Regions from separate parts of the Methylophilus sp. UBA6697 genome, predicted to be linked through region 4. Evidence: predicted binding sites of a transcription regulator. Region 4 holds the regulator's gene; each other region holds the start of a gene.
What was found. The regulator sigma-54, encoded in region 4, starts transcription at its own class of promoters, with help from an activator protein. The targets are predictions, from matches to a motif close to TGGCACNNTTCCTGCT.

Region 1 (5,960 bases), on a different contig from region 4:
CACTTCTTTCACATCGTTATACTCTGGACCATCAAACAACAATGCCAGGTTAATAGAGGACACAATCACTTCTTTAGAAAATGTACCGGTCAATGTTTCACCGATATCGATTTCACCAGCAGTTCTACCGCCAGCAATACCAACACCAGTAATACCTGCTTGCGATTTCTTCTGGAACGCGCTGCTACCGGCAAAAGTCGCAGTGGTACCATCCGCGAATGTCGTCAGGTAGCTAGATTGCCCGTTCACGAAATTGGAACCTACCACGGTGCCCGTAGTCAAGGCAGAGGCAGATTGCGCGGTTGCCAGTAGCGACACCGACAGCAGCAACTTAAGGCCAGCATAAAATATTTTTTTCATTGTGACTTCCTTATAGATTAAACAATTTGGGATTAAAAAATTCTTTGCCATTTTAAGTCAGCGGACTGAATGTATAAAATAGTCCGTTAGGGTCAAAGGCGAATATTTTGTTTCTTTTCATACATTTACAAATAAAACGCCAAATTCCCACAGTGCATTTATGGTCATATAATTAATACATCTGTCAACCCGATACGCTCACAACCGTTTTATCTTTATGCACTTGCCAATGACACACACCTCTCACGCACCCAAACAACATCGCCTGTACCAACGGTGCAGTAGCCTGCTCTTGCTATTCGTGTGGAGCGCACTCAGTCACGCAGGTAATTTAGCCTACATTACCAACCAGGGCAGTGACACAGTATCGGTAGTCGACACGCAAAAAAAACAGGTCATACAGACGATAGACGTTGGTAAAGCGCCAGTAGGCGTAGCGATTGCGGCAAAGCAGCAGCGCGTTTACATCAGCAATGCCAATAGCCAAAGCGTCTCCGTCATCAACAGCCATACCCAGCAAAAGGTGCAAGACATCCCGGTGCCAGTACAAGCCGTAGGCATCACACTCAGCCGCGATGAGCACACCTTATATGTGGCCGACTGGGGCGGCGAACAGGTGATTGCCGTAGACACGGCACACCCCGAAAAACAAAAAGCCTTCAAGGCGGGTAAAACACCTTCAGGCATGCTGATCAGCGCAGACAACAAAAAATTGTTTATTGCCAACCGCGATAGCAACGACATTACCGTTGTCGACACTAATACGCTGAAAACGCTGGCGCAAATCCCGGTCGGCTTGCACCCGTTCGCTTTAACGCTCAGTCCTGATGGCCGCACACTGTTCGTCGTCAATGTGGTCAGCAACACACTCACCTTACTGAATGTGGATACCTACCAATCGAGCACAGTAAAAACCGGGCAGCACCCTTATGGCGTTGCCATTAGCCCGGACAGTCGCTGGGCCTATGTCAGCAACAATCATGCAGAAAGCGTTTCGGTGATTGATTTAAACACAGGGAAAACCGTGAAAACGGTTACCGTCGGCGAGTTCCCTGAAGGGATTGAGTATGACAAAGCGACCAATCAAATCGTCGTTGCCAATTGGGGATCAGACACTGTTTCAATGATTGACGCCCAGACAAACACCGTCACGCACACCATTGCCAGCCCCAAACTATGCCGGTCATTTGGGCAATTTATACTTCAGGCCAAATAAAATTTGTTTTTTTCACAGGATGACCCATGAATTAGTCGCAAAGAAGCTTTTTTTTAGGTAAAGTCACGGGTTGTTTTTGAAACTCCAAGACCGCTTACTTTTATCAAGTACCGCTTACTTTTAGTTTTGAAAGTCTGTAAATATCAGGAGAAATGTAATGAAAAAAATTCTAGGCATTATTGCTGTTTCTTTATTGCCGCTGATCCCTCTGACTGCTGGCGCACACGGTGCGGCTGCGTTACGTTTTGAAAAAACCGTCACCATCAAGGCAGCACCGGCAAAAGTCTGGGCATTGCTCAAAGACTTTGGCAATGTACAAGCTTGGCACGCAGGCGTTGAATCAACCACTGTAGAGCAGAAAAAAGATGAAAACGGTGATGACGCCACTTATCGCACCGTTAAACTGAAAAACGGCGGCGTGATGTACGAAAAACTGCGCTCTGCCGACGATGCAGGCATGCGCTTGAAATATGAATACGTGATTGAAAAAAGCACCTTGCAAGTGTCTAACTTTTACCCAAGCATCACTGTGACCGGCAGCGGCAACGAATCAGTGGTAACGGTTAAAGGCAGCTACACACGTGCTGATTCTTCAAACATCCCAAAACCTGAACAAAATGACGACGCTGCAACCAAAGCAGTCAACGATTATTTTGATGCTGGTCTGGAAAGCCTGAAAAAGGTCGCCGAATCGGGAAAGTAATTAGCCAGGGTTCTGGTAAGCGCACGCAAGGCAACAGCAAACCCTGGTGGAAGTTCTGGTAAGTCTTACGTTGTAAACAACAGTTTTTGCAAATGCAGCGTTTGGTCAAAAGCTAAACACTGACACCAAATAAAGGGATTGTGTACCACACAATCCCTTTTTTGCATCTGAAGCACCCGCTCTGCCCCCTGACCAAAAACATCACCTGCATTGCCAAAGATTGGCGATCGCTGTCACTTTACGTCATCTTTTATTTTGCCCGTCTAGCCAAAAAATCTTGAATTCAATTCGAAGAAATAAAGCATAAAACCCCTTTAATTCATATTTTTCAACAAGTTAACAACAGAAATAAGGAGCTGGCACAGCTGTTGCTTTAGGGTTTAGCGAACACTGTTGGAAAAGCAGTGAATGAAACAGAAGATGTTCACTTTAAACTTGACTCAAAAGGAAAACATAATGAAAAAACACGTACAACAAGGTTTTACCCTGATTGAATTGATGATCGTTGTTGCCATTATCGGTATTTTGGCTTCTGTAGCGATTCCGGCATACACCGACTACGTACAATCTGCACACGATGGTGCATGTATGGAAGAAGCGACTGCATATTCCAAGCGTGCATATACACAATTAAGCTTAGGCAACGTAATGACTGACTACGCTGCCTCAAATTGTGCAGGCGTGGTCGCCCCTACTGCTATCAATGCCACTCCATTGGTATTCACACCCAACCAGGGCACTGGCAAAACCGTTTCCTGCCTTATGACTAATGCTGGTGCTTGCAGATTAGTAGGCCCTTAATATAACGCTAACATTCGAGCTTCTCATCTTAAACCCCTGCGTACAAACGCAGGGGTTTTTGCTGAGGAAAGAGGAGTGATGGCATCATTGATAACTCACTCAAACTACCCCCCCCAAAAAATGCAATTGCATTATCACAAAGAATTACGCTTCAGATTAAGCGCCAACCTCGTCTAAAAGTACATGCCAAGAACCTGCAGCTACAAGACTAATAGGACCGATTGATTAGCAAGCATCCATCAGAGAATGAGCGTGCTGCTGTTATACTAAAAGACTATATTTTATGTCTAAAAAACTCATGTTACAGCGTATCAGCATCAACGAACAAGCTGGCACCACTGCAACCATCATCTGGCTCCACGGCCTAGGCGCTGATGGCCATGACTTTGAGCCCGTGGTTCAAATGCTCAATCTGCCGCATATCAAATTTATCCTGCCACATGCGCCTTATAGGCCTGTTACCCTCAATAACGGTTACGAAATGCGTGCCTGGTATGACATTTTTGGGTTGCAGTCAGAAAGCACTCAAGATGAAGTTGGCATCAACAATATGCAGGCAACAATTAATGCCATGATTGAATCAGAGATTGCACGTGGCATCCCTTCGCAACGTATTTTACTGGCGGGGTTTTCACAGGGTGGTGCAATGGCTTTGCACACGGCAACGCGCTTTGATCGACCTTTGGCTGGCGTATTGGCGCTCTCTACTTATTTGCCCTTAAAGAATCAGCTCACAGAAAAACAGCATCCTGCCAACCAGCAATTACCGATCTGGATGGCACATGGACGACAAGACAGTGTCATTACACTGGCGACTGCGCAATCGTCGCGGCAAACGCTAGAGGCTGCGGGTTATGCGGTGGAATGGCACGAATACGACATGCCGCACAGTGTATGTGAAGAAGAAATCAACGATATTCGCCAATTTCTGCTGCGCGTTTTACCTGCCTGATCTATCCCTCGTACACATGAGAATAATCCCGCAAGCTTGGGGAGTTTTGTTAAAATAGCTGGCGTTTTCACAGGCTAATTTTCATGAGTGCTTCCAAAAAGTCACCGTCTACGGTGAATGATCAACAAACTTTTGCTGAGCGACTGGCGGCATTGGACTCCATCGTTAAAAGTATGGAGTCTGGCGAACTGCCACTGGAAGCCGCATTAACGGCTTACACTGAGGGCATGCAATTATTGCAAGTGTGTCAGGAATCACTGCAGCAAGCCGAACAAACCGTGATGATCTTGAACCAGCAGCAACAACTGACTCCTTTTGAGGCCAATTAACGCGCCTGCTTTCTTTTGTCTTTAGTCATGACTCAGCCTCCATTTGTTTTTGATCATTGGGCCAGCGCACATCAGCAACGCGTTGAAGAGGTATTGTCACGTACGCTGCCAAGTGAGAACACGTTGCCTGGCCGCCTGCATGAGGCCATGCGTTATGCGGTGCTAGGCGGGGGCAAGCGTGTGCGCGCCTTGTTAAGTTATGCTGCGGCAGAACTGGCTGGGGCGACACCAAACGCGGCGGATGCATCAGCAGCGGCAGTGGAACTGATCCACGCTTTTTCACTGGTGCATGATGATATGCCGTGCATGGACGATGACGACCTGCGCCGCGGCAAGCCTAGCTGCCACAAACAATATGACGATGCAACCGCCTTGCTGGTGGGCGATGCGTTACAAAGCCAGGCCTTTGAATGCCTGGCCAGCACCAGTGCACTGCAAGCTTTAAAACAAGTACAAGTATTGGCAACAGCGACCGGTTCGCGCGGCATGTGTGGTGGCCAGAGCATAGACTTGCAAAGCACCGGCAAATTGCTGTCACGTGAGGCATTGCAAACCATGCACCAGTACAAAACGGGCGCCCTGATTGAAGCAGCAGCCTTACTGGGTGCTTATGCAGCGGACCACACGCATCAGCAACTCATCACGGCCTTAGAGCAATATAGTCAGCATATGGGGCTGGCATTCCAGGTGGTCGATGATATTCTCGACGCCACCGCAGATACACAGACACTGGGCAAAACCGCAGGCAAAGATGCTTTACAGGAAAAATCGACCTACGTCAGCCTGCTTGGTTTGGAAGAGGCGAAAGCGCTGGTAAACACCCTGTACGCGCAAACATTGCAGTTACTGGCGAGCTTCGGCCCGCAGGCAGACCCGCTACGCGGCATTGCCAAATTTATTTGTGAGCGCCCATTTTAATCATGACTTCGCTGCTGTCCCGCATTGACTCCCCTACCGACCTCCGCACGCTGGAGCGCTCGCAGCTCAAAGTGCTGGCGGCAGAACTACGCGCATTCCTGATTCAAAGCGTATCGCAAACGGGCGGCCATCTGGCCTCTAACCTGGGTGTGGTTGAACTCACCATCGCATTACATTACATCTACAACACGCCTGATGATCGCCTGGTGTGGGATGTCGGCCACCAAACCTACCCGCACAAAATTCTAACTGGCCGCCGCGAAGCCATGGCTAATTTGCGCAAAGCGGGAGGCATTGCCGGCTTCCCCAAGCGCGATGAGAGCGAATACGACACGTTTGGCACCGGCCATTCCAGCACCTCGATTTCAGCCGCGTTAGGCATGGCTGTTGCTGCCAAAGCACAAGGCTCGAATCGCCGCAGCGTGGCGATCATTGGCGATGGCGCCATGACGGCGGGCATGGCATTTGAAGCTTTGAATAATGCTGGCGACATGGATACCAATATTCTGGTAATCCTCAATGATAACGACATGAGCATCTCCAACAACGTCGGCGCGCTTAACAATTACCTTGCTCGCTTAATGTCCGGCAAACTGTATGACAGCGTGCGCCGCAGCGGCAAAAAAGTGCTGGATATCATGCCGCCGGTGAAGGAATTCGCGCGACGTGCCGAAGAACATG
Region 2 (5,960 bases), on a different contig from region 4:
GCCGAAAAGCAAATCAAAACCTGGGAAAGCAAGCATAAGCACTAGGCTTATGTGTAAAAAAGGACAAGCCTGGCTTGTCCTTTTTTACTGCCTGCAAGGCAATCAACCGGTGTTGCGTAAACTGGTGGCAATGCCGTTAATGGTGAGTGGAATCGCCCACTTCAGCTTTTCATCCGTTTCACCATTGCGGTAACGCTGAATCATTTCTACCTGCAAATGATTCATAGGATCAAGGTAGGGCAAACGGTCACGGATAGATTTTGCAATCACCGGCTGACTGGCCAGGCGTTGCGTGGTGCCCAGTAACAGATTGACTGCATCCGTAGTCAGCTTGTGCTCCTGCGCAATCCGGCTGAAAATCTCTTCGCGCAGGTCGCGGTCTTCGAGCAAATGAGCATAATGGCGCGCCACAATCAGGTCAGTTTTAGCCAGCACCATATCCACATTCTGGATCAAGGTATTAAACAATGGCCAATGTGTTTGCATCTCATGCAGCATGGTCAGCCGCGCTTCTTTTAACGCAGGATCCTGCTGCAAAAAATGATGGATGGCGCTGCCCAGGCCGTACCAGCCGGGCAAGAGCAAGCGGCATTGCCCCCAGGAGAATCCCCACGGAATCGCGCGTAAATCCTCGATGCGACGCGTCGATTTACGCGCAGCTGGACGGCTACCTAAGTTGAGTTCGGCAATCTCGTTAATCGGCGTGGTATTAAAAAAGTACTCGGCAAAACCAGGTGTTTCATAAACCAGGCTGCGATAGCTGGTCATGGCGGTGGCAGACAGTGTTTCCATCACACCTTCGAAGGCGCGTCGTTTGCCGGATTCCAGTTGGTCAGCCGGGAATAATGTCGCATCCAGCGTGGCGGCAATCAGTGTTTCCAGATGCTGCCGACCGACTACCGGATCCGCATAACGTGTGGAAATAATCTCCCCCTGCTCGGTCAGGCGAATCTGGCCATCCACTGTGCCTTTGGGTTGCGCCATGATGGCCTGGTAAGTAGGGCCTCCTCCACGACCCACCGTACCACCGCGGCCATGGAACAGGCGCAACTTGACGTTGGCCTGGTTGAACAGCTCCACCAGTGAGATTTCTGCTTTATATAACTCCCAGTTGGAGGTTAAAAAGCCGCCGTCCTTATTGCTATCAGAATACCCCAGCATGACTTCCTGCTCACTGCCCTGGTAACGAATCACGTGGCGGATACCAAGCAGGCTCAGCCATTTGCCCATGATCATGGGTGCATCGCGCAAGTCCGCAATGGTTTCAAACAAAGGCACGATATTCAAATCGACCTGGATATTGGCCGAACCCCACACACCGCGCAACAAACCGGCTTCACGTTGCAGCAAAGCCACTTCCAGCAGGTCAGACAGCGTTTCAGTATGCGAAATAATATATTGCCGCACCGCATACTCACCAAAGCGCTCGCGCATCTCACGCACCGCCACCAGCACACCAATTTCTTTATGCACCAATTCGGAATATTGCTGGAAAGGCGAAAACAGCAAGCGCGGCTGTTTTAGTTCCTCCAGCAAAATGCCGATTTTTTCATCCTCATTAAAGCCCGCATAGTCAAAGTCATGGCCGGCCTTTTGCAATAATTCTGTAATCACCGCCTCATGCACGTCTGAAGACTGGCGGATATCGACCGTCGCCAGATGAAAGCCAAAAGTGCCAATCGCCTTGATCAGCTTGCCCAACCGCGGATAAATCAGGGCTTCGCCATGGTGGGTGCGCAAAGAATCGGCAATGGTTTGCAACGGCGCCAGCAAGGCCTCTGGCGTATCGTAAGGGTCAGCCGTCATGTCTTCAGGCAGCACCCATCCGCCTTGCGGCAGCAGCGTATTGGCCGTGGCCAGCAAACCATCGTGAATACCGTTTAGTGCCAGGCGATAAGGTTCATCCAGCCGGTGTTGCGATTGGTCACGCGACGCTTTGGTCATTTGCAGCACAGCCTCGTCCACGCCGACCACCCGGGTTGACACTGCCAGTTCGCGCTTTAATGCCGCCAGCTCCTGCAAATAAAATCTGAATAAAGTAATGGCCTGCAAGCGCACGCTTTCGCGCAACGTCGCCCCGTTAACAAACGGGTTGCCATCCCGGTCACCGCCTATCCAGCTGCCCATACGCAAAAAGCCGGGCAATGCTACATTGGGCAGCAAGTCAGATAAATCGCGCTCAACGTCTTGCAGAATCTCAGGGATGACATGCAAAAACGTACTTTCGTAATAAGTCAGTGCATTTTCAATTTCATTGAGCACGCTGAGTTTGGAGTAACGCATCATGCGGGTTTGCCACAATGCCGACACCGCGCCTTGCAGCAGCAGGCTATTGCGGGTGCGCTGACGTTCGGAGACCATTTGCGCACGATCTGCCAGCAATTCGGCAATCAGGCGTTCAATATCCAGCACGCTTTTGCGCTGCACTTCGGTGGGGTGCGCGGTGAGCACAGGGGAAATCAGCGCATCCTGTAACAGATGTTTAATCGTATCTGCCGGGATCCCCGCCGCTTTGATTTGCAACAAGGTATATGAAAGCATGCCGGGCGCAGGTGTATTCTGCTGGCAATGCCCTAATTGCTGGCCGTATAAATCCTCAGCCAGGTTCACCAAATGCTTGAAATAGGCCAATGCCCGTACCACACGCACGGTATGCTCCAGACTCAGGCCGGCCAATAACTGCTCCAGGTCTAGCGAGGCTTGCTGGTCATGTGTCTGGTGAAAGCGCAGGGCGGCTTGGCGAATAGACGCAATCTTCTGCGCGACCTCGTCACCTTCAACCTCCAGAATCGCTTTATCGAGCAACTCACCCAGCAATTGAATATTGTCGGTCAATTGGCTGTCTGCCGAAATCATGGCGGCTGACATCGTTGCGCTGGCCGCAAGTTTTTTTATCATGGTGCCTCTCCTCTAGCTCAGTGCTAGCTCCATGCTAGACTAGCAACAAGCAGGCCATATTCAAGGTAACTTTTTTTACTTAAAAATCATGGCGTTAAAGAATAAGAATAGCGCACACGCACCGACATCAGGCGAGGGAGTGCACTGATTTGGCTCTTGTGATTAAAAGTCCGACTGAAAAGCCGAAAAGGGACGAAAAATGGGAACCAGTAAAATGATGCAAAATATTGGCTGTACACATCCATGCATACGCTGACTGATTACATGCCTGAGTTTGCTCAGGCATAATAAACACATGGCGCTTATCAACCTCGATCATTGGATACAGCAAATACTGACTGTCTGGCAGTCGCTGTCTGCGCTGGGTCTGTGGCAGCAAGATGCCTTCTTGCTGTTGGTGTGTTTGCTCGCCTGCCTGTTGCTATTTATCACCGGCACCGTGATTGGCCTGTTTGTGCAGTCGCTATGGGGGATTTTTATTTCCAGCCGCCGCCCTGCTGACGAAGATCATAAGTAAGCAATCAATTATTGCGCAGCAGCAGTGCTCAGCCATTGTTGAATGGCCACCAGCTCTGCGGCCACATCCGGGCCGTAATCTTCATATTGGTGACCACCGGTTCTGGCATACCAGTACTTGCTATTCCAGGTATCGCCTTCAATCTTATGCAGCACGGCGTGAATCCAGTTCGCCGTGGTGTCGCTATAGTCCTGCGCGATATTGTGGGCCGCATCCCAGTTGCCAGCTTGCGCCTGCGTCACAGCCTCTAATAACTGTGCCTGGTTAGACATTAACGGGGTACTCAATCGTCCCCTTCTGGATGAATTCGATTTTATAGCCGTCCGGGTCTTCGATAAACGCAATGACAATCGTGCCGTGCTTCATCGGCCCCGCTTCGCGCACCACTTTGCCGCCTTTGGTTTTGACCAGTTCACAGGCTTTGTAAGCATCGTCGACCTCAATCGCCATATGACCATATGCGCCACCCATGTCATAGGCTGTTTTGCCATAGTTGTAGGTCAACTCTAGCACGGTGTTATCGTACTCATTGCCATAGCCGACAAATGCCAGCGTAAATTCGCCATCCGGGTAATCCTGGGTACGGATCAGCTTCATGCCTAGCACGCCCGTATAAAAATCAATCGAACGTTGCAAATCGCCTACGCGCAACATGGTATGTAATACTCGCATTATTGACTCCTTGAGATCCGTGTAACTTCGTTTTAATGTTGGTTTTAATTATTTTTTTTAATGATTGAGTGCAGTGATCCGCACATATTTTTCCATCAGCTGTTCCTGGGTTTCAGGTCGATCCGGGTCTAGCGGAATACAACTGATCGGGCATACCTGCTGACATTGTGGCTTATCGTAATGCCCAACACATTCCGTGCACAAGTCAGGGTTGATTTCATAGATTTCTGCGCCTTGCGAAATGGCCTCATTCGGGCACACTGGCTCGCAAACATCGCAGTTAATACATTCATCGGTAATAAATAACGCCATGACTCTTTAAAATAAGGGATTCTCTATCTGGTATAGCGTTAAGCAGCGACCAGTTTTTGCTTGATTGCAGTTTCGACGCCTGGCGACACAAACTGGTTCACATCACCGCCCAGACGCGCGACTTCGCGCACCAGGCTGGAGGAGATAAACATAAATTCTTCGGCGGGCGTCATAAACAGGGTCTCAAGTTTTGGATACAGCTTGCGGTTCATGCCTGCCAGCTGAAACTCGTATTCAAAATCACTGGCCGCACGTAAACCTCGAATCACCATCTGTCCGCCTTGCGCCTGCACAAACTGCATCAGCAGGCCATCAAAGCCCACCACGCGAATGTTGCTGCCATTAAACACAGACTCGGCCAACGCCACGCGCTCTTGCAGGCTGAACAAAGTCTGCTTGCTGGTACTGCCGGCCACCGCCACAATCACCTCATCAAACAGATTGGCGGCCCTGCGCACAATATCTTCATGCCCCAATGTAATCGGATCAAATGTTCCCGGATACACTGCCACTCTGACTTTACTCATTCACCTTTACCCCGAATATTTTTTTAAGGTGTCCTCGACCTATGCTTCTACTGGCTGCAGCAGATGATAAAACACCTGCCCCGCCTTGCCGGACTTGATCACTTGCCAGCCCGAGTCGGATTTTAACGCATATTCCGCCTCCACATACAGCAAACCATCGTCGGCCAGGTGGCTGGCCAACTGTGGCAACAACTTATCCAGCCACTGTTTATGGTAGGGTGGATCGCAGAAAATCACATCATAGCGCTGTTTGTTTTGCGCCAGAAACTGCAAGGCATCCATTTGCCGCATCTCGGCCTGCGTCGCGCCCAATAAGCGCTGGTTTTGCAGCAATGCCTGAAACGGCGCTTTGGCCAGTTCCAGCATGGTCACTTGCCTGGCATTGCGCGATAGCGCTTCAAAGCCCAGGGCACCCGTGCCTGCAAACAAATCCAGGCAGGCTTTGCCTGTCATCTCCTGCCCTAACCAGTTAAACAAAGTCTGGCGCACGCGGTCAGACGTCGGGCGCAAGCCTTCTGCATCCGGAAATTTGAGTATGCGGCTACGCCAAACGCCGGCATTCAGGCGAACTTGATTCATGAATATGGTTCTATTCGTTAGCAACGACAAAGCATGATTATAAAGGCGTTCTTGCTAGCAGCCACATTTACATGATCATCCATGCAAATGGATCGTGCTATGATTCATGGCAATTAACAAAGGAAAACAGCATGGAATTCTTATTTGGCTTTGGCATATTAGGCAGCCTGATTGCACTGGCACTAGGATTATTTTGGGTATGGATGCTGGTCGATTGCCTGGCCAATCAAAGCGAAGACAAACTGGTCTGGTTTCTGGTGATTTTCTTCCTCAACCTGCTGGGTGCATTTCTATACTACCTGCTGGCACGCAAAAAGCGGCTGGTTTAAAGAATATTAAGCACCATAAAAAAAGCCGACCATGTGGTCGGCTTTTTTATTATTCGGCCCCGACAATCACGGTGGCAAAACTTTCCGGGTGAACACGTCGCTTAAATGCATCATTCACCTGCTGAA
Region 3 (5,960 bases), on a different contig from region 4:
AGCGGATGGATTTGTCGTCGTCTAAGATCCAGATTGGTTTCATAGCTATTTCTCGTCAATTATTATGCTGATGATTTTAATTGCGTACTTTCAATCGGTAGCAATATATGAAAGGTTGTTTTGCCTGGCTGTGAATCGCAATCTATCATGCCATGGTGCTGCGTAATAAATGTTTGCGCCAACGCTAGCCCCAGGCCTGTGCCGCCTTCGCGACCAGAAACCAGAGGGTAAAAAATACGTTCTTTAATGCCTGCCGGGATGCCAGGGCCGTTATCAATAATTTCAAGATGGATACCAACGCGGTAGCGTTTCCTGGCCAGCGTAATCTGGCGTTCTGCACGCGTGCGGAAGGTAATGCTTGCGCTTTCCGTCTGGCTTTGTTGCATGGCTTGCGCGGCGTTGCGGGCGATGTTCAGCACCGCCTGAATCAACTTTTCGCGGTCGCCTATTAGCTCGGGCAGGCTGGTATCATAATCGCGAATGACGCGGATATGATTGGGGGATTCCGCCAGCAATAAACTGCGTACGCGTTCCAATACTTCATGAATGTTGGTCGGCTCGTATTTGGGTACGCGATGGGGCGCCAGCAGCCTATCCATCAAGCTGTGCAGGCGATCCGCCTCTTTAATAATGACTTGCGTGTATTCTTTCAGGCTGGCTTGTGGCAGCTCGAATTCAAGCAATTGCGCTGCGCCGCGCAAACCACCCAAGGGGTTGCGGATTTCGTGTGCCAGATTGCGCAACAACTCTGAGTTGGCTTGCTGTTGAATCAGCATGCGCTCTTCGCGCGCAATGCGCAATTGCTGGTCCATTTGCACAAACTCCAGGATCAGCATGTCCTCTGGCGTTTGGTTGAACGTGGTTGAAATGGGTGTGACGGTACAAGTGACCGCCGTGGTGTGCCCGCGTTGTGTGGTCAGCGTGAACTCGTGTTCCCGAAAGGGACCTTGAGTTTGTATGGCATTGGTGACTGCCATTTGCAGAATCTCGCAATTCACGAATACATCGTGAATGTGCAGGCCGTGAATTTGGTTGGCGCTAAACGCGAACAGTATCTCTGCACTCGAGTTTGCATAGGTTACTTCCAGCTGGTTATTGAGCAGAATCACTGCTGTTGCAATGTGCTCTAAACCGCTAAACCCGTGGGGAGATTTTTGAACCATATCCTAAGCTTGTTAAAAAGAGTGAATCACGCCCTGTTTTAAAGCAAAAGCCAAGCCAATTCTAACTCAGGTGTCAAAAATGGTTTAAAGAATTCCCAAAATGGTGCGTTTACAGATTAAGTTCTTTGTTGAGTAGCTCGATGTTACGCTCATGGGCCTGAATTTCGGCTTCAATCACATGTAGTTTTTCATCGTATTTTGCGACGTTTCTAAAGGTTTTTCCATTGGCGCCTTTATAGACTTCGGGCGTATTTTGCGCCTCTTCGTAGAGCTGTTTTGCATGTTCAAGTGCTTGTTTTTCTTGCTCTAATTCACTCATGAGCAATTCGCGGCGTTTTTGGTCGCGCTGGTTTTGCGTCTGGTTATCCACTTTGGGGAAATTAGCCGGAGAGGGGGCTTTTGCGCTAGGTTTTTTTTCACGCGCAACGGGTGGTGGCTCCGCCGTTTTTGGGCCGCTAATGACCAATTCTGCTTTGCTGTGACCTTCTGGCTTGATATTGGTGTAAGTGGTCACACCATTGCTGTCCGTATACTTGTAGATATCCGCCAGGCAGCTGCTTGATGCCAGTACAAAAGCGAGAACGTAAAAAAGTCTTTTCATGGCAATAGTTTAGAGTAGATTGTTGAGGTTATCAACGTGTGTTTACTGCAAAAGGTTGACGATGCTGAGTGTGCATAAAAAAACAGGGCAGCCTAAGCTGCCCTGTTTTGGTGCGTCTCTTGCGATTAGCAGGAGTAGTACAAACCAAACTCAACAGGGTGTGGTGTTTGACGCAATTTGGTAACTTCTTCCATTTTTAATGCAATGTAAGAGTCAATCCAGTCATCAGTGAACACACCACCGCGTGTCAGGAACTCGCGGTCTTTGTCCAGGTACTCAAGCGCTTGCTCCAATGAAGAACACACGGTTGGAATCAATGCATCTTCTTCTGGTGGCAGATGGTACAAGTCTTTTGTCGCTGGTTCACCTGGGTGAATTTTGTTCTGAACGCCGTCCAGGCCAGCCATCAGCAAAGCTGAGAAAGCCAGGTATGGGTTGGCAATCGGGTCTGGGAAGCGAGCTTCAACACGACGTGCTTTGTCTGAATGTACGAATGGGATACGGATCGCAGCAGAACGGTTTTTAGCAGAGTAAGCCAGTTTTACCGGTGCTTCGTAATGTGGCACCAGGCGCTTGTATGAGTTAGTGCCTGGGTTAGTGATCGCGTTCAATGCGCGCGCGTGTTTGATGATGCCGCCGATGTAGTACAGGGCGAAATCGCTCAAACCAGCATAGCCGTTACCTGCAAACAGGTTTTTGCCATCTTTCCATACGGATTGATGCACGTGCATACCAGAACCGTTATCGCCAAACATTGGTTTAGGCATAAAGGTTGCAGTTTTACCGTAAGCGTGCGCGGTGTTGGTCACTACGTATTTCAGGATTTGTGTCCAGTCAGCACGTTGTACCAATGTTGCAAATTTAGTACCGATTTCACATTGACCAGCAGTCGCCACTTCGTGGTGATGCACTTCAACAGGCACGCCCAACTCTTCCAGTGTCATCACCATCGCAGAGCGGATGTCGTGCAATGAGTCGACTGGAGGCACTGGGAAGTAGCCGCCTTTAACGCCTGGACGGTGGCCTGTGTTGCCGCCTTCGAATTTTTCACCTGATGACCAGGCTGCTTCTTCGGAGTTGATCTTAACGAAGCTACCACCCATGGTGGCATCCCATTGTACGCTGTCAAAAATGAAGAACTCTGGCTCAGGACCGAAGTAGGCTGTGTCGCCCAGGCCGCTGGATTTCAGGTAGGCTTCAGCGCGTTTCGCCAAGCTACGTGGGTCGCGGTCGTAACCTTTACCATCTGTAGGGTCAACAACATCACAGGTTAAAACCAATGTTGGCTCGTCAAAAAACGGGTCAATGTATGCGGTGCTTGCATCAGGCATCAGTTGCATGTCAGAGGCTTGAATGCCTTTCCATCCAGCGATGGAAGAGCCGTCAAATGCATGGCCTTCAGTAAATTTATCTTCGTCGAAGTGAGAAACTGGCACAGTCACGTGCTGCTCTTTACCTCTGGTATCGGTAAAACGGAAATCAACAAATTTGATGTCGTTTTCTGCAACCAATTTCATTACGTTTGCAACGGACATTACATTCTCCTCAATGATCAAGGTCTAAATTTTAAGTTGCACACGCAAAAAGCGGGGCATGTTGCGGATGTCCCGTAACGTGAGCAAGTGTCAAACAATGGATAGTTGGAATTCAGCCGGATGACCGAATCCCAGGAAATCTCAATGTGTAATATTAGCAGGAAGCATGCCACGCCAAAATAACCATTTTGCATGGTTAAGGGGTATCTTACATAAAATTATAAAAACATCATGCACTATTTGTGTGCAATGCAACAAATTGAGCACCAAAATTGTGCATTGTGATTTTGACTTGCTTTCGCGGGTATACTCGCCGTTTTAGTCCTTGTGTGAATGAATGAAGGTGTGATTTGGAAAGCGTAGAAAATATCTTAACTCAGGCCCATGCCCGCGCCTCACAAACTGGCTTGTCATATGCGGGTGCGGTGACGCCGCAAGAAGCCTACGCATTGATTAGCCAGAATAGCGAAGCGGTGTTGGTCGATGTACGCTCACGCGCGGAGTTGGAGTTGGTCGGGCGTGTGCCTGTTGCGACCCATGTAGAGTGGGCGTTTTACCCTGGCATGGTGGCAAATGCCGAGTTTGCTGCACAATTGCAAGCGCAAGTGGATAAATCATGCACCGTGATTTTTATGTGTCGTACAGGCGGACGCAGTCATAATGCGGCGTTGTTGGCGCAGCAACTGGGCTATAGCAATGCTTATAATATGATTGAAGGCTTTGAAGGCGAGGCCAATGCGCTGAAGCAAAGAACCTTGATTAACGGCTGGAAGCATGCTGGCCTGCCGTGGACTAATTAACGCTGTATCAATCACTTTAGACAAATGAAGCTTTGCCGCGTATGACCGTTGAAAAGTATGCAGTGATTGGTCATCCAATCGAACATAGCAAATCGCCATTGATCCACCAGGCCTTTGCACAGCAATTCAATAAATCCATCGTTTACGAGAAGGTGCTGGCGCCTTTGGATGGCTTTGCTGCAACGATTGCGCGCTTGCAAGCCGACGGTTATGTGGGCGCCAATGTGACGGTGCCATTTAAGTTTGAGGCTTTTGATGCCTGCCAGGACTTATCTGCGCGGGCGCAGGCAGCAGGCGCGGTGAATACTTTAAGCTTCAAAGCTTCGCAGTTACTTGGTGACAATACTGACGGCTGCGGCCTGGTTAACGACATCCTCAAACATCAGCAAACACGCTTGGCTGGCAAAACCATATTGTTGCTTGGTGCAGGTGGTGCTGCGCAAGGCGTGATATTGCCGCTGCTTGAGCAGCAGCCATTACAACTGACGGTCGCCAATCGCAGCCTGGATAAAGCGCAAGCCATGGCAGGCCGATTTGCCGAAGACGCGACACGTACGCAAGTCTCGTTGCAGGTGCAGACATTTGCCGACTTATCGCAAGGCTATGACGTGGTGATTAATGCTACCTCAGCCGGCTTAACCGATAGTGTGTTGCAAATTCCAGCAATGGTATTCCAACAAGATACGCTGGCCTACGACATGATGTATGGCAGAGACACACCATTTATGCAGCAGGCGCGCGCAGCAGGCGCGCGCGTGGCAGATGGCTTGGGCATGCTGGTAGAACAGGCGGCCGAAGCGTTTTATCTCTGGCATGGTTTGCGTCCAGACACAGCTTCTGTGATCCAGTCTTTGCGTCAGTCCTAGGTTTCTCACGATGAAACAAGCCATTAAACTGTTTTTTGGCCTCTTGCTGCTGTGGATTTGCCTGTACCAGGTGTGGGCGCTATTGCATATTGTATGGTGGATTGAGCATAACCCGACCTCCACCGCATTTATGGAAGCACGCCTCGAAGTCATGCAGGAAAGTCACCCTGATGCAAAGTTGCAGCAGCAATGGGTGCCCTATGCAAAAATCAGCAACCACTTAAAGCGCGCTGTGATTGCAGCCGAAGATAGCAAGTTTGTCGACCACGAAGGATTTGACTGGGTGGGCATAGAAACTGCGTTCGAGAAAAACCTGAAAAAAGGCAAAATTGTGGCTGGCGGCTCGACCATCAGCCAGCAATTGGCCAAAAACTTGTTTTTATCCGGCCACCGGACGCCGTGGCGCAAAGCGCAAGAGGCGGTCATCACCTTTATGCTAGAAAAGTTATTGACCAAGCGCCGTATTCTGGAAATTTATCTTAATGTGATTGAGTGGGGCGATGGTGTGTTTGGTGCCGAAGCGGCCTCGCGTCATTACTTTCATGGGAATGCCAGATCACTTGGACCAGCAGAGGCTGCCAGGTTGGCGGCCATGATCCCGAATCCACGCTTTTATGATGTACATCGCAGCACACGTTACCTGAGTCGTCACGCTGGCACCATACAGGCGCGCATGCGATTGGTGAAATTACCCTGATTTTAAGGGCTTGTTTAAGCTATTAAACCCTCATACCGCCACATACAATGTTTTATATAAATATATGTATGTGGCTTTACCACATCCGTATTGGATGCACTGTCAAATGACAGCGCATCTCGGGGACCGGTTGCATGTTGACCTAGCCCTTGACAGCGAGATGTTTTAATAAGGGTATGAGGTAACGGCCAGTATAACTGGCCGTATTTTTTGCCAGTTCCTCAGGCGCACCTACGCCAACTACCACACCGCCACCATCACCGCCCTCAGGCCCCATGTCAATCAGCCAGTCAGCCGT
Region 4 (5,960 bases):
CTGGCGATTATCAAGCGCGGTGCCGATGAACTATTAATCGAGCAAGAACTGATTGAAAAGCTGAAAACCGGCAAACCCTTGCGTGTGAAAGCAGGCTTTGACCCCACCGCACCTGACCTGCATCTCGGGCACACCGTGCTGATTAACAAATTACGCCAGTTGCAGGATCTAGGGCACCAGATTCAATTCCTGATTGGTGACTTTACCGGCATGATTGGTGACCCGACGGGTAAAAGCACCACGCGCCCGCCGTTAACGGTCGAACAGGTGAAGGCGAATGCCGACACCTATTCCGAACAGGTATTCAAGATTCTGGACCCGGCCAAAACCGAGATTGTGTTTAACTCCAAGTGGTTAAGCGACCTCGGTGCCGCGGGCATGATCAAACTGGCAGCCAGCCATACGGTTGCCCGTATGCTGGAGCGAGATGACTTCTCCAAGCGTTTCAAAGGCAACCAGCCAATCGCGATTCATGAATTCTTGTATCCCTTATTGCAGGGCTATGACTCTGTGGCTTTGCAGGCCGATTTGGAACTGGGCGGCACAGACCAGAAATTTAACCTGCTCATGGGCCGTGAATTGCAAAAGCAGGCTGGCCAGTCGCAGCAATGCGTGTTGATGATGCCGTTGCTGGAAGGCCTGGACGGCGTGAATAAAATGTCCAAGTCTTTGGGTAACTACATCGGTATCAGCGAAGCGCCTGAGACGATTTTTGCCAAAATCATGTCGATTTCTGATGAACTGATGTGGCGTTACATCGACTTGCTGTCATTTGCCACCCTGGAAACCATCGCTCAGTGGAAAGTGCAAGTGGCTGCTGGCGACAATCCGCGTAATATCAAGGTCGGTTTTGCACAGGAAATCGTCGCCCGTTTCCACGGCCAGGCGGCGGCTGAAAAAGCCCTGCAAGATTTCCAGACCAGGGCTAAAGGCGGGATTCCTGATGATGTGCCTGAGGTAGCAGTGGCGATTGACGGTGATAGCATCAGTATCAGCCAGTTGCTCAAGCAGGCGGGCCTGGTGGAAAGCACCAGTGAAGCCATGCGTGCCGTGCAACAAGGCGGCGTGAAGCTGGATAGCGTAAAGGTTGATGATAAAAACCTGTCACTGGCAAAAGGAGTGACCGTGGTGGCGCAAGTGGGCAAGCGCAAGTTTGCCAAAATCACCATCCAGTAAACATGCGTTACTCATTCAAAAAGGCCGCATTTGCGGCCTTTTTGGTTTACAGCGATTTGCGTAAATTGGCTGGTGGAATATTCAGCGATTCGCGGTATTTGGCAATGGTGCGGCGCGCAACCACAATGCCTTGCTGCGCCAACGTATCGGTGATTTGATTGTCAGACAATGGTTTTTTCTGGTTTTCTTCAGCGACCATTTGTTTGATGAGCGCGCGAATGGCGGTGGCAGAACATGAGCCGCCCGCATCGGTGGCGACTGAGCTGCCAAAAAAGTATTTAAGTTCAAATACACCGCGTGGCGTGAGCATATACTTATGCGTTGTCACGCGAGAAACCGTGCTTTCATGCAAGTCGAGCTCTTCGGCAATTTCGCGCAATACCAGGGGCCGCATGGCAATTTCCCCATGTTCAAAGAAATTGCGCTGTCTGTCCACAATCGCTTGCGACACACGCAAGATGGTAGAAAAGCGTTGCTGGATATTTTTAATCATCCATTTGGCTTCCTGCATCTGGCTCTGCAGATATTGGCCGGAGCTTTCACGGTTGCGCTTGAGGATATCTGCATACAACTGATTGATACGCAATTTGGGGATCACGCCATCATTGAGCGACGCCATCCAGATGCCTTTGATTTTTTTGACCACGACATCGTGCTGAATAAAGTGGTCATGGCTAAAGGTCGCAAACTCATTGCCTGGCTTGGGGTTTTGCTGGCGGATCAGTTGTTGCGCGCCTTTGAGCGCGGCTTCGTCGCAAGTGAGTACCTTGCGCAATTTGACAAAGTCTTTGTTGGCCAGCAATGCCAGGTGATCTTTGGCAATTGCCATCGCAATACGCAGATAAGGTGTCTCAGGCGGCAGTACTTGCAGTTGTAGCAAGATGCATTCACGCAGGTCACGTGCACCGACGCCGATCGGATCCAGGTTCTGGATCAATTTCAGTGCGGTTTCCAGCTCCAGTAACTCAATTTCCAGCTCTGGCGGCAACAGGTCGACAATCTCCTGTAGATCCTGCTCTAAATAACCATCATCGTTAATGCTGTCGAGCAAAAATTTCACCAGATCCATGTCACGCTTGGATAGATGTGCCAATTGCATCTGGTTGATCAGGTGCTCGCGCAGACTGATGTTGCTGGCGTCCTGGCGAGAGAAGTCACTATCTTCATCATCGAGGTTGTTGCGGCCCGCTTCGTCCCAGTTGCTGGCACTGCCAAACTCTTCGTAGTCATCTTCAAACTCGGGCGGCGTGAATTCTTCATTCAGATTTGGTTGTTCGCCTTCAGTGCCGCTCGTTTCGTCACGTGGTTCATCACGCAGACTCTCTGCAGGGGGCGTGAGGTCGTTTTGGGTAGCGACATCAAATGAACTTGCATCCACCTGCTCTGTGTCTGTCGAGCTGGTGGCCAATGGCGAGTTATCTTCAAATTCTCCTTCTTCGCCATCTGCCATTTCCAGCAACGGATTTTCCTGCAGGATGGTTTCCAGCTCCTGGCTTAACTCCAGCGTGGACAACTGCAACAGGCGGATAGACTGCTGCAGTTGCGGGGTGAGCGCCAGGTTTTGTGAGATGCGTAATTGCAGGTTTTGCTTCATATCAGGTTACAGCCTAAAGTTCTTGCCGAGATAGACTTCACGTACGCCTTCGTTCTGAATGATTTCGTCTGGCGTGCCTGCGGCAAACACAGCGCCTTCATTAACGATATACGCCCGGTCACAAATATCCAGGGTTTCACGCACGTTGTGGTCTGTAATCAAAATGCCGATATTCTGGCTGCTCAGGTAGCGGATAATTTTCTGGATCTCAATCACCGCAATCGGGTCAATCCCGGCAAATGGCTCATCCAGCAGGATGAATTTTGGATCTGTGGCCAGGCAGCGCGCAATCTCTACGCGGCGGCGCTCGCCGCCCGACAGGCTGACGGCCTGGCTGTGACGGATATGCTGGATATGTAATTGATCCAGTAAAGACTCCAGCCGCGCTTCACGCTCTTCTTCCGTGTAAGGGCGGGTTTCCAGGATTGATAAAATATTATCAGTCACCGTCATTTTACGAAAAATGGATGCTTCTTGTGGCAGGTAAGCCAGGCCCATGCGGGCGCGCTCGTGCATGGGCGCGCGGCTGACATCTGCCCCATTCAGCGTAATGCTGCCGTCGTCCAGTGCGACCAGGCCAACAATCATGTAAAAGCTGGTGGTTTTGCCAGCACCATTCGGGCCGAGCAAACCAATCACTTCGCCGCTGCGTAGCTCAAGTGTAGTGTTTTTAACCACGGTGCGTCCCTGATAGGCTTTTTTCAGGTGGCTGACACGTAAGTGGTTATGATCTGGTGAAACTGTTGTCTGCATAAGGCCGGTCTTTAGGGTTGCGCTTTCGTAGGCTCATTAGTGGTGTCGGCGGGTGCCGGTTCCACTTTGATTTGCAGTGAGCGGTTCATGCGCAGCCCTTGTTGCGAGGTTGGCTTGTTATCAATCACAGGCGGCGTGGTTTTGTTCTTGGGCTGAATGGTCGCTTTGACGCGGCTACCGGCGGTACCATTGGGGTTAGCCTTGGTGCCGCCAATGACTTCGGCGTACTCTGCATTGGCGTCATAACTGATGTAGTCGCCGGTGACCAGGTCTTCACCACGTTTGACCCAGGCGTTGGTGTATAGCTGTACCTTGTCCATGCGCGCGTTGTATTCAATACGCTGCCCACTGCCTTGCATCCATTCGTCTTTGCCTGTGCGTTTTTGCTTGAATGTGGTCGGGTTGCCGGTACAGGTACTGTGCTGAAAGCCATCCTGGTCTTCACGCACAATCATTTTGTCGGCTTTGATTTGCAGGGTGCCCTGGTTGAGGATCACATTGCCGGTATAAATGCTGATTTTTTTGGCATCATTCACAGTCACGGTATCCGCTTCCAGCTCAATCGGCTGGTCACGGTCAGACTCTTCAGCCAGCACGCTGGTTGACCACGATAGCAGTGCCCATAAGGTCAAGCAGGTGGCATAAAATAATGGCTTGTGCGTGTTCAACTCATTTCTCCAGAATCAACGACCCTTGTGATTGCCTGTTTTCGCCTTCGCTGCCGGGCTTGCAGTTTTTGCGACTGCGGGTGCGCGTACATAATGTACATGCACCCGGTTAAATAATTGCATGGTGCCTGCCTTGTTATCAAAACGCATGCCGGTACCTGTGATCACCGTCGCCGGTAGCTGGCGGATAGTGACCGGCAAATCGGTGTAAGCGAGGTCTGTATCCGGTTCCAGCGTTAAATGTTCGGTTTGCAACTGCATTTCAGGCTTGGCCAGCGTGCCCTGGCGTATGACCTTGACCTGCTTGCTAAACTCGACCAGTTTACCATTGGCTGACACTTTGCCGTGCTGGCCATGAATTTGCGTGTAAGGTTTATCCTGCCCAAACTGGGTGAAACGCGGGCGCTGTAATTCGGTATAGTCGTTATCCGGAAAATGGCGCATTTCTGCGGCAGCTAACACGTATTTGGTATTGCCAGTGGCGTCGGTACGCGTGCTGACAAAGTTGTATAGCATGTAATCCGGGTCGTGACGACTTAAGCGGCTCAAGCTCAGCGCCTGCTCCTGTACGGTCTGGTTAATCCAGAACGTCAGCAGCGCTAAAAACAGCATTAACGCAATCGGCAATAAGATGGGGTGTTTAAGCATGCGGGCGTTCCAGGGCGTCAGTGAACCTAAACGATTTTTGCCTTGAGTAAATCATGCATGTTAAATGCGCCCACTAATTGCTGCTGCTCGTTCACTGCCATAAACCCGTTAATTTTATATTGCTCCATCAGGTTGACTGCTTCAACTGCCATTTGTTGCATGCCCAATAAACGTGGCTGCGTATTCATGACCGTTTTGATTGATTGTTGCGTATCGGTTGCACCTTGCATAAACAGGCGACGCAAATCGCCGTCGGTGAATACGCCGATCGGGTGTTGTGCGCTATCGACAATCGCTGTAAACCCCATGCCTTTGCTCGAAATCTGTGCAATCGCTTCCTGTACGGTGCCATGCTCGCTGATAGCGGGGATCGCATCCCCCGTGCGCATGACATCTTTAATCCTCACCAGCAGTCGTCTGCCCAGGCTGCCGCCAGGATGTGACCGTGCAAAGTCCTCGGCAGTGAATTCGCGCAAGTCGAGAACGCAGAGCGCCAACGCATCGCCCAAGGCCAGTGCGGCCGTCGTGCTGGCCGTGGGTGCCAGACCCAGCGGGCAGGCCTCGTGGCTAACTGCGGCACTTAAATGCACGTCTGACTCGCGCGATAGCGTGGACTCTTCGCTACCGGTAATGCTCAGAATACGCGCACCGATACGGCGAATGGCGGGCAAAATATTGATGATTTCATCACTTTCACCGGAATTGGATAGTGCAATCACGACATCTTCAGCTGTGATCATGCCCAGGTCGCCATGGCTGGCTTCCGCCGGATGCATAAAGAACGCAGGGGTACCCGTGCTGGCCAGGGTAGCCGCAATTTTGCCGCCGATATGGCCGGATTTACCCATGCCAGTGACGACAATGCGGCCGCGACAGGCCAGAATCATGCTGACAGCGGCTTCAAATTCGCTACCGATACGGTCTGCCAGTTGGCGGATTTCATCTGCCTCGTGCAGCAGTATGCCTCGTGCACGCGTCACGATGTCTGGACTTTTCACGAGGTGGACACCTGATTTTGCTGTGTTCATGGCGGGTTAGTATAGCAAGTGACGCCCCCGGCAAGAAAGCGAAACGCAGCTTTTTTACGGATTTTTTATTAGCGGGCACATTTTTTGCATAAA

Region 1: a site for sigma-54 is predicted at 2,637-2,652, ahead of B3355_RS00970 (pilin). Genes of this name have one in related genera too.
Region 2: a site for sigma-54 is predicted at 2,940-2,955, ahead of ppc (phosphoenolpyruvate carboxylase). Genes of this name have one in related genera too.
Region 3: a site for sigma-54 is predicted at 3,456-3,471, ahead of glnA (type I glutamate--ammonia ligase). Genes of this name have one in related genera too.

Annotation. Positions count from the first base shown of each region.
Region 1 covers NZ_DKJH01000002.1:36,259-42,218, reverse strand. Annotated here, with positions in the region: gene B3355_RS00985 (hypothetical protein) at 1-360, opposite strand, end outside; gene B3355_RS00980 (beta-propeller fold lactonase family protein) at 590-1,576, shown strand; gene B3355_RS00975 (SRPBCC family protein) at 1,734-2,279, shown strand; gene B3355_RS00970 (pilin) at 2,736-3,080, shown strand; gene B3355_RS00965 (alpha/beta hydrolase) at 3,364-4,032, shown strand; gene xseB (exodeoxyribonuclease VII small subunit) at 4,116-4,361, shown strand; gene B3355_RS00955 (polyprenyl synthetase family protein) at 4,389-5,279, shown strand; gene dxs (1-deoxy-D-xylulose-5-phosphate synthase) at 5,282-5,960, shown strand, end outside.
Region 2 covers NZ_DKJH01000025.1:60,821-66,780, reverse strand. Annotated here, with positions in the region: gene B3355_RS07790 (CsbD family protein) at 1-45, shown strand, start outside; gene ppc (phosphoenolpyruvate carboxylase) at 103-2,898, opposite strand; gene B3355_RS07780 (hypothetical protein) at 3,194-3,415, shown strand; gene B3355_RS07775 (hypothetical protein) at 3,424-3,687, opposite strand; gene gloA (lactoylglutathione lyase) at 3,680-4,087, opposite strand; gene B3355_RS07765 (YfhL family 4Fe-4S dicluster ferredoxin) at 4,145-4,399, opposite strand; gene coaD (pantetheine-phosphate adenylyltransferase) at 4,438-4,926, opposite strand; gene rsmD (16S rRNA (guanine(966)-N(2))-methyltransferase RsmD) at 4,966-5,505, opposite strand; gene B3355_RS07750 (PLDc N-terminal domain-containing protein) at 5,637-5,834, shown strand; gene B3355_RS07745 (M16 family metallopeptidase) at 5,884-5,960, opposite strand, start outside.
Region 3 covers NZ_DKJH01000041.1:23,261-29,220, reverse strand. Annotated here, with positions in the region: gene ntrC (nitrogen regulation protein NR(I)) at 1-43, opposite strand, end outside; gene glnL (nitrogen regulation protein NR(II)) at 63-1,163, opposite strand; gene B3355_RS10735 (DUF4124 domain-containing protein) at 1,273-1,764, opposite strand; gene glnA (type I glutamate--ammonia ligase) at 1,890-3,299, opposite strand; gene B3355_RS10725 (rhodanese-like domain-containing protein) at 3,650-4,099, shown strand; gene aroE (shikimate dehydrogenase) at 4,141-4,965, shown strand; gene mtgA (monofunctional biosynthetic peptidoglycan transglycosylase) at 4,976-5,662, shown strand; gene uvrA (excinuclease ABC subunit UvrA) at 5,805-5,960, opposite strand, start outside.
Region 4 covers NZ_DKJH01000031.1:3,317-9,276, reverse strand. Annotated here, with positions in the region: gene tyrS (tyrosine--tRNA ligase) at 1-1,176, shown strand, start outside; gene B3355_RS09055 (RNA polymerase factor sigma-54) at 1,223-2,770, opposite strand; gene lptB (LPS export ABC transporter ATP-binding protein) at 2,777-3,523, opposite strand; gene lptA (lipopolysaccharide transport periplasmic protein LptA) at 3,535-4,191, opposite strand; gene lptC (LPS export ABC transporter periplasmic protein LptC) at 4,207-4,839, opposite strand; gene B3355_RS09035 (KpsF/GutQ family sugar-phosphate isomerase) at 4,866-5,867, opposite strand.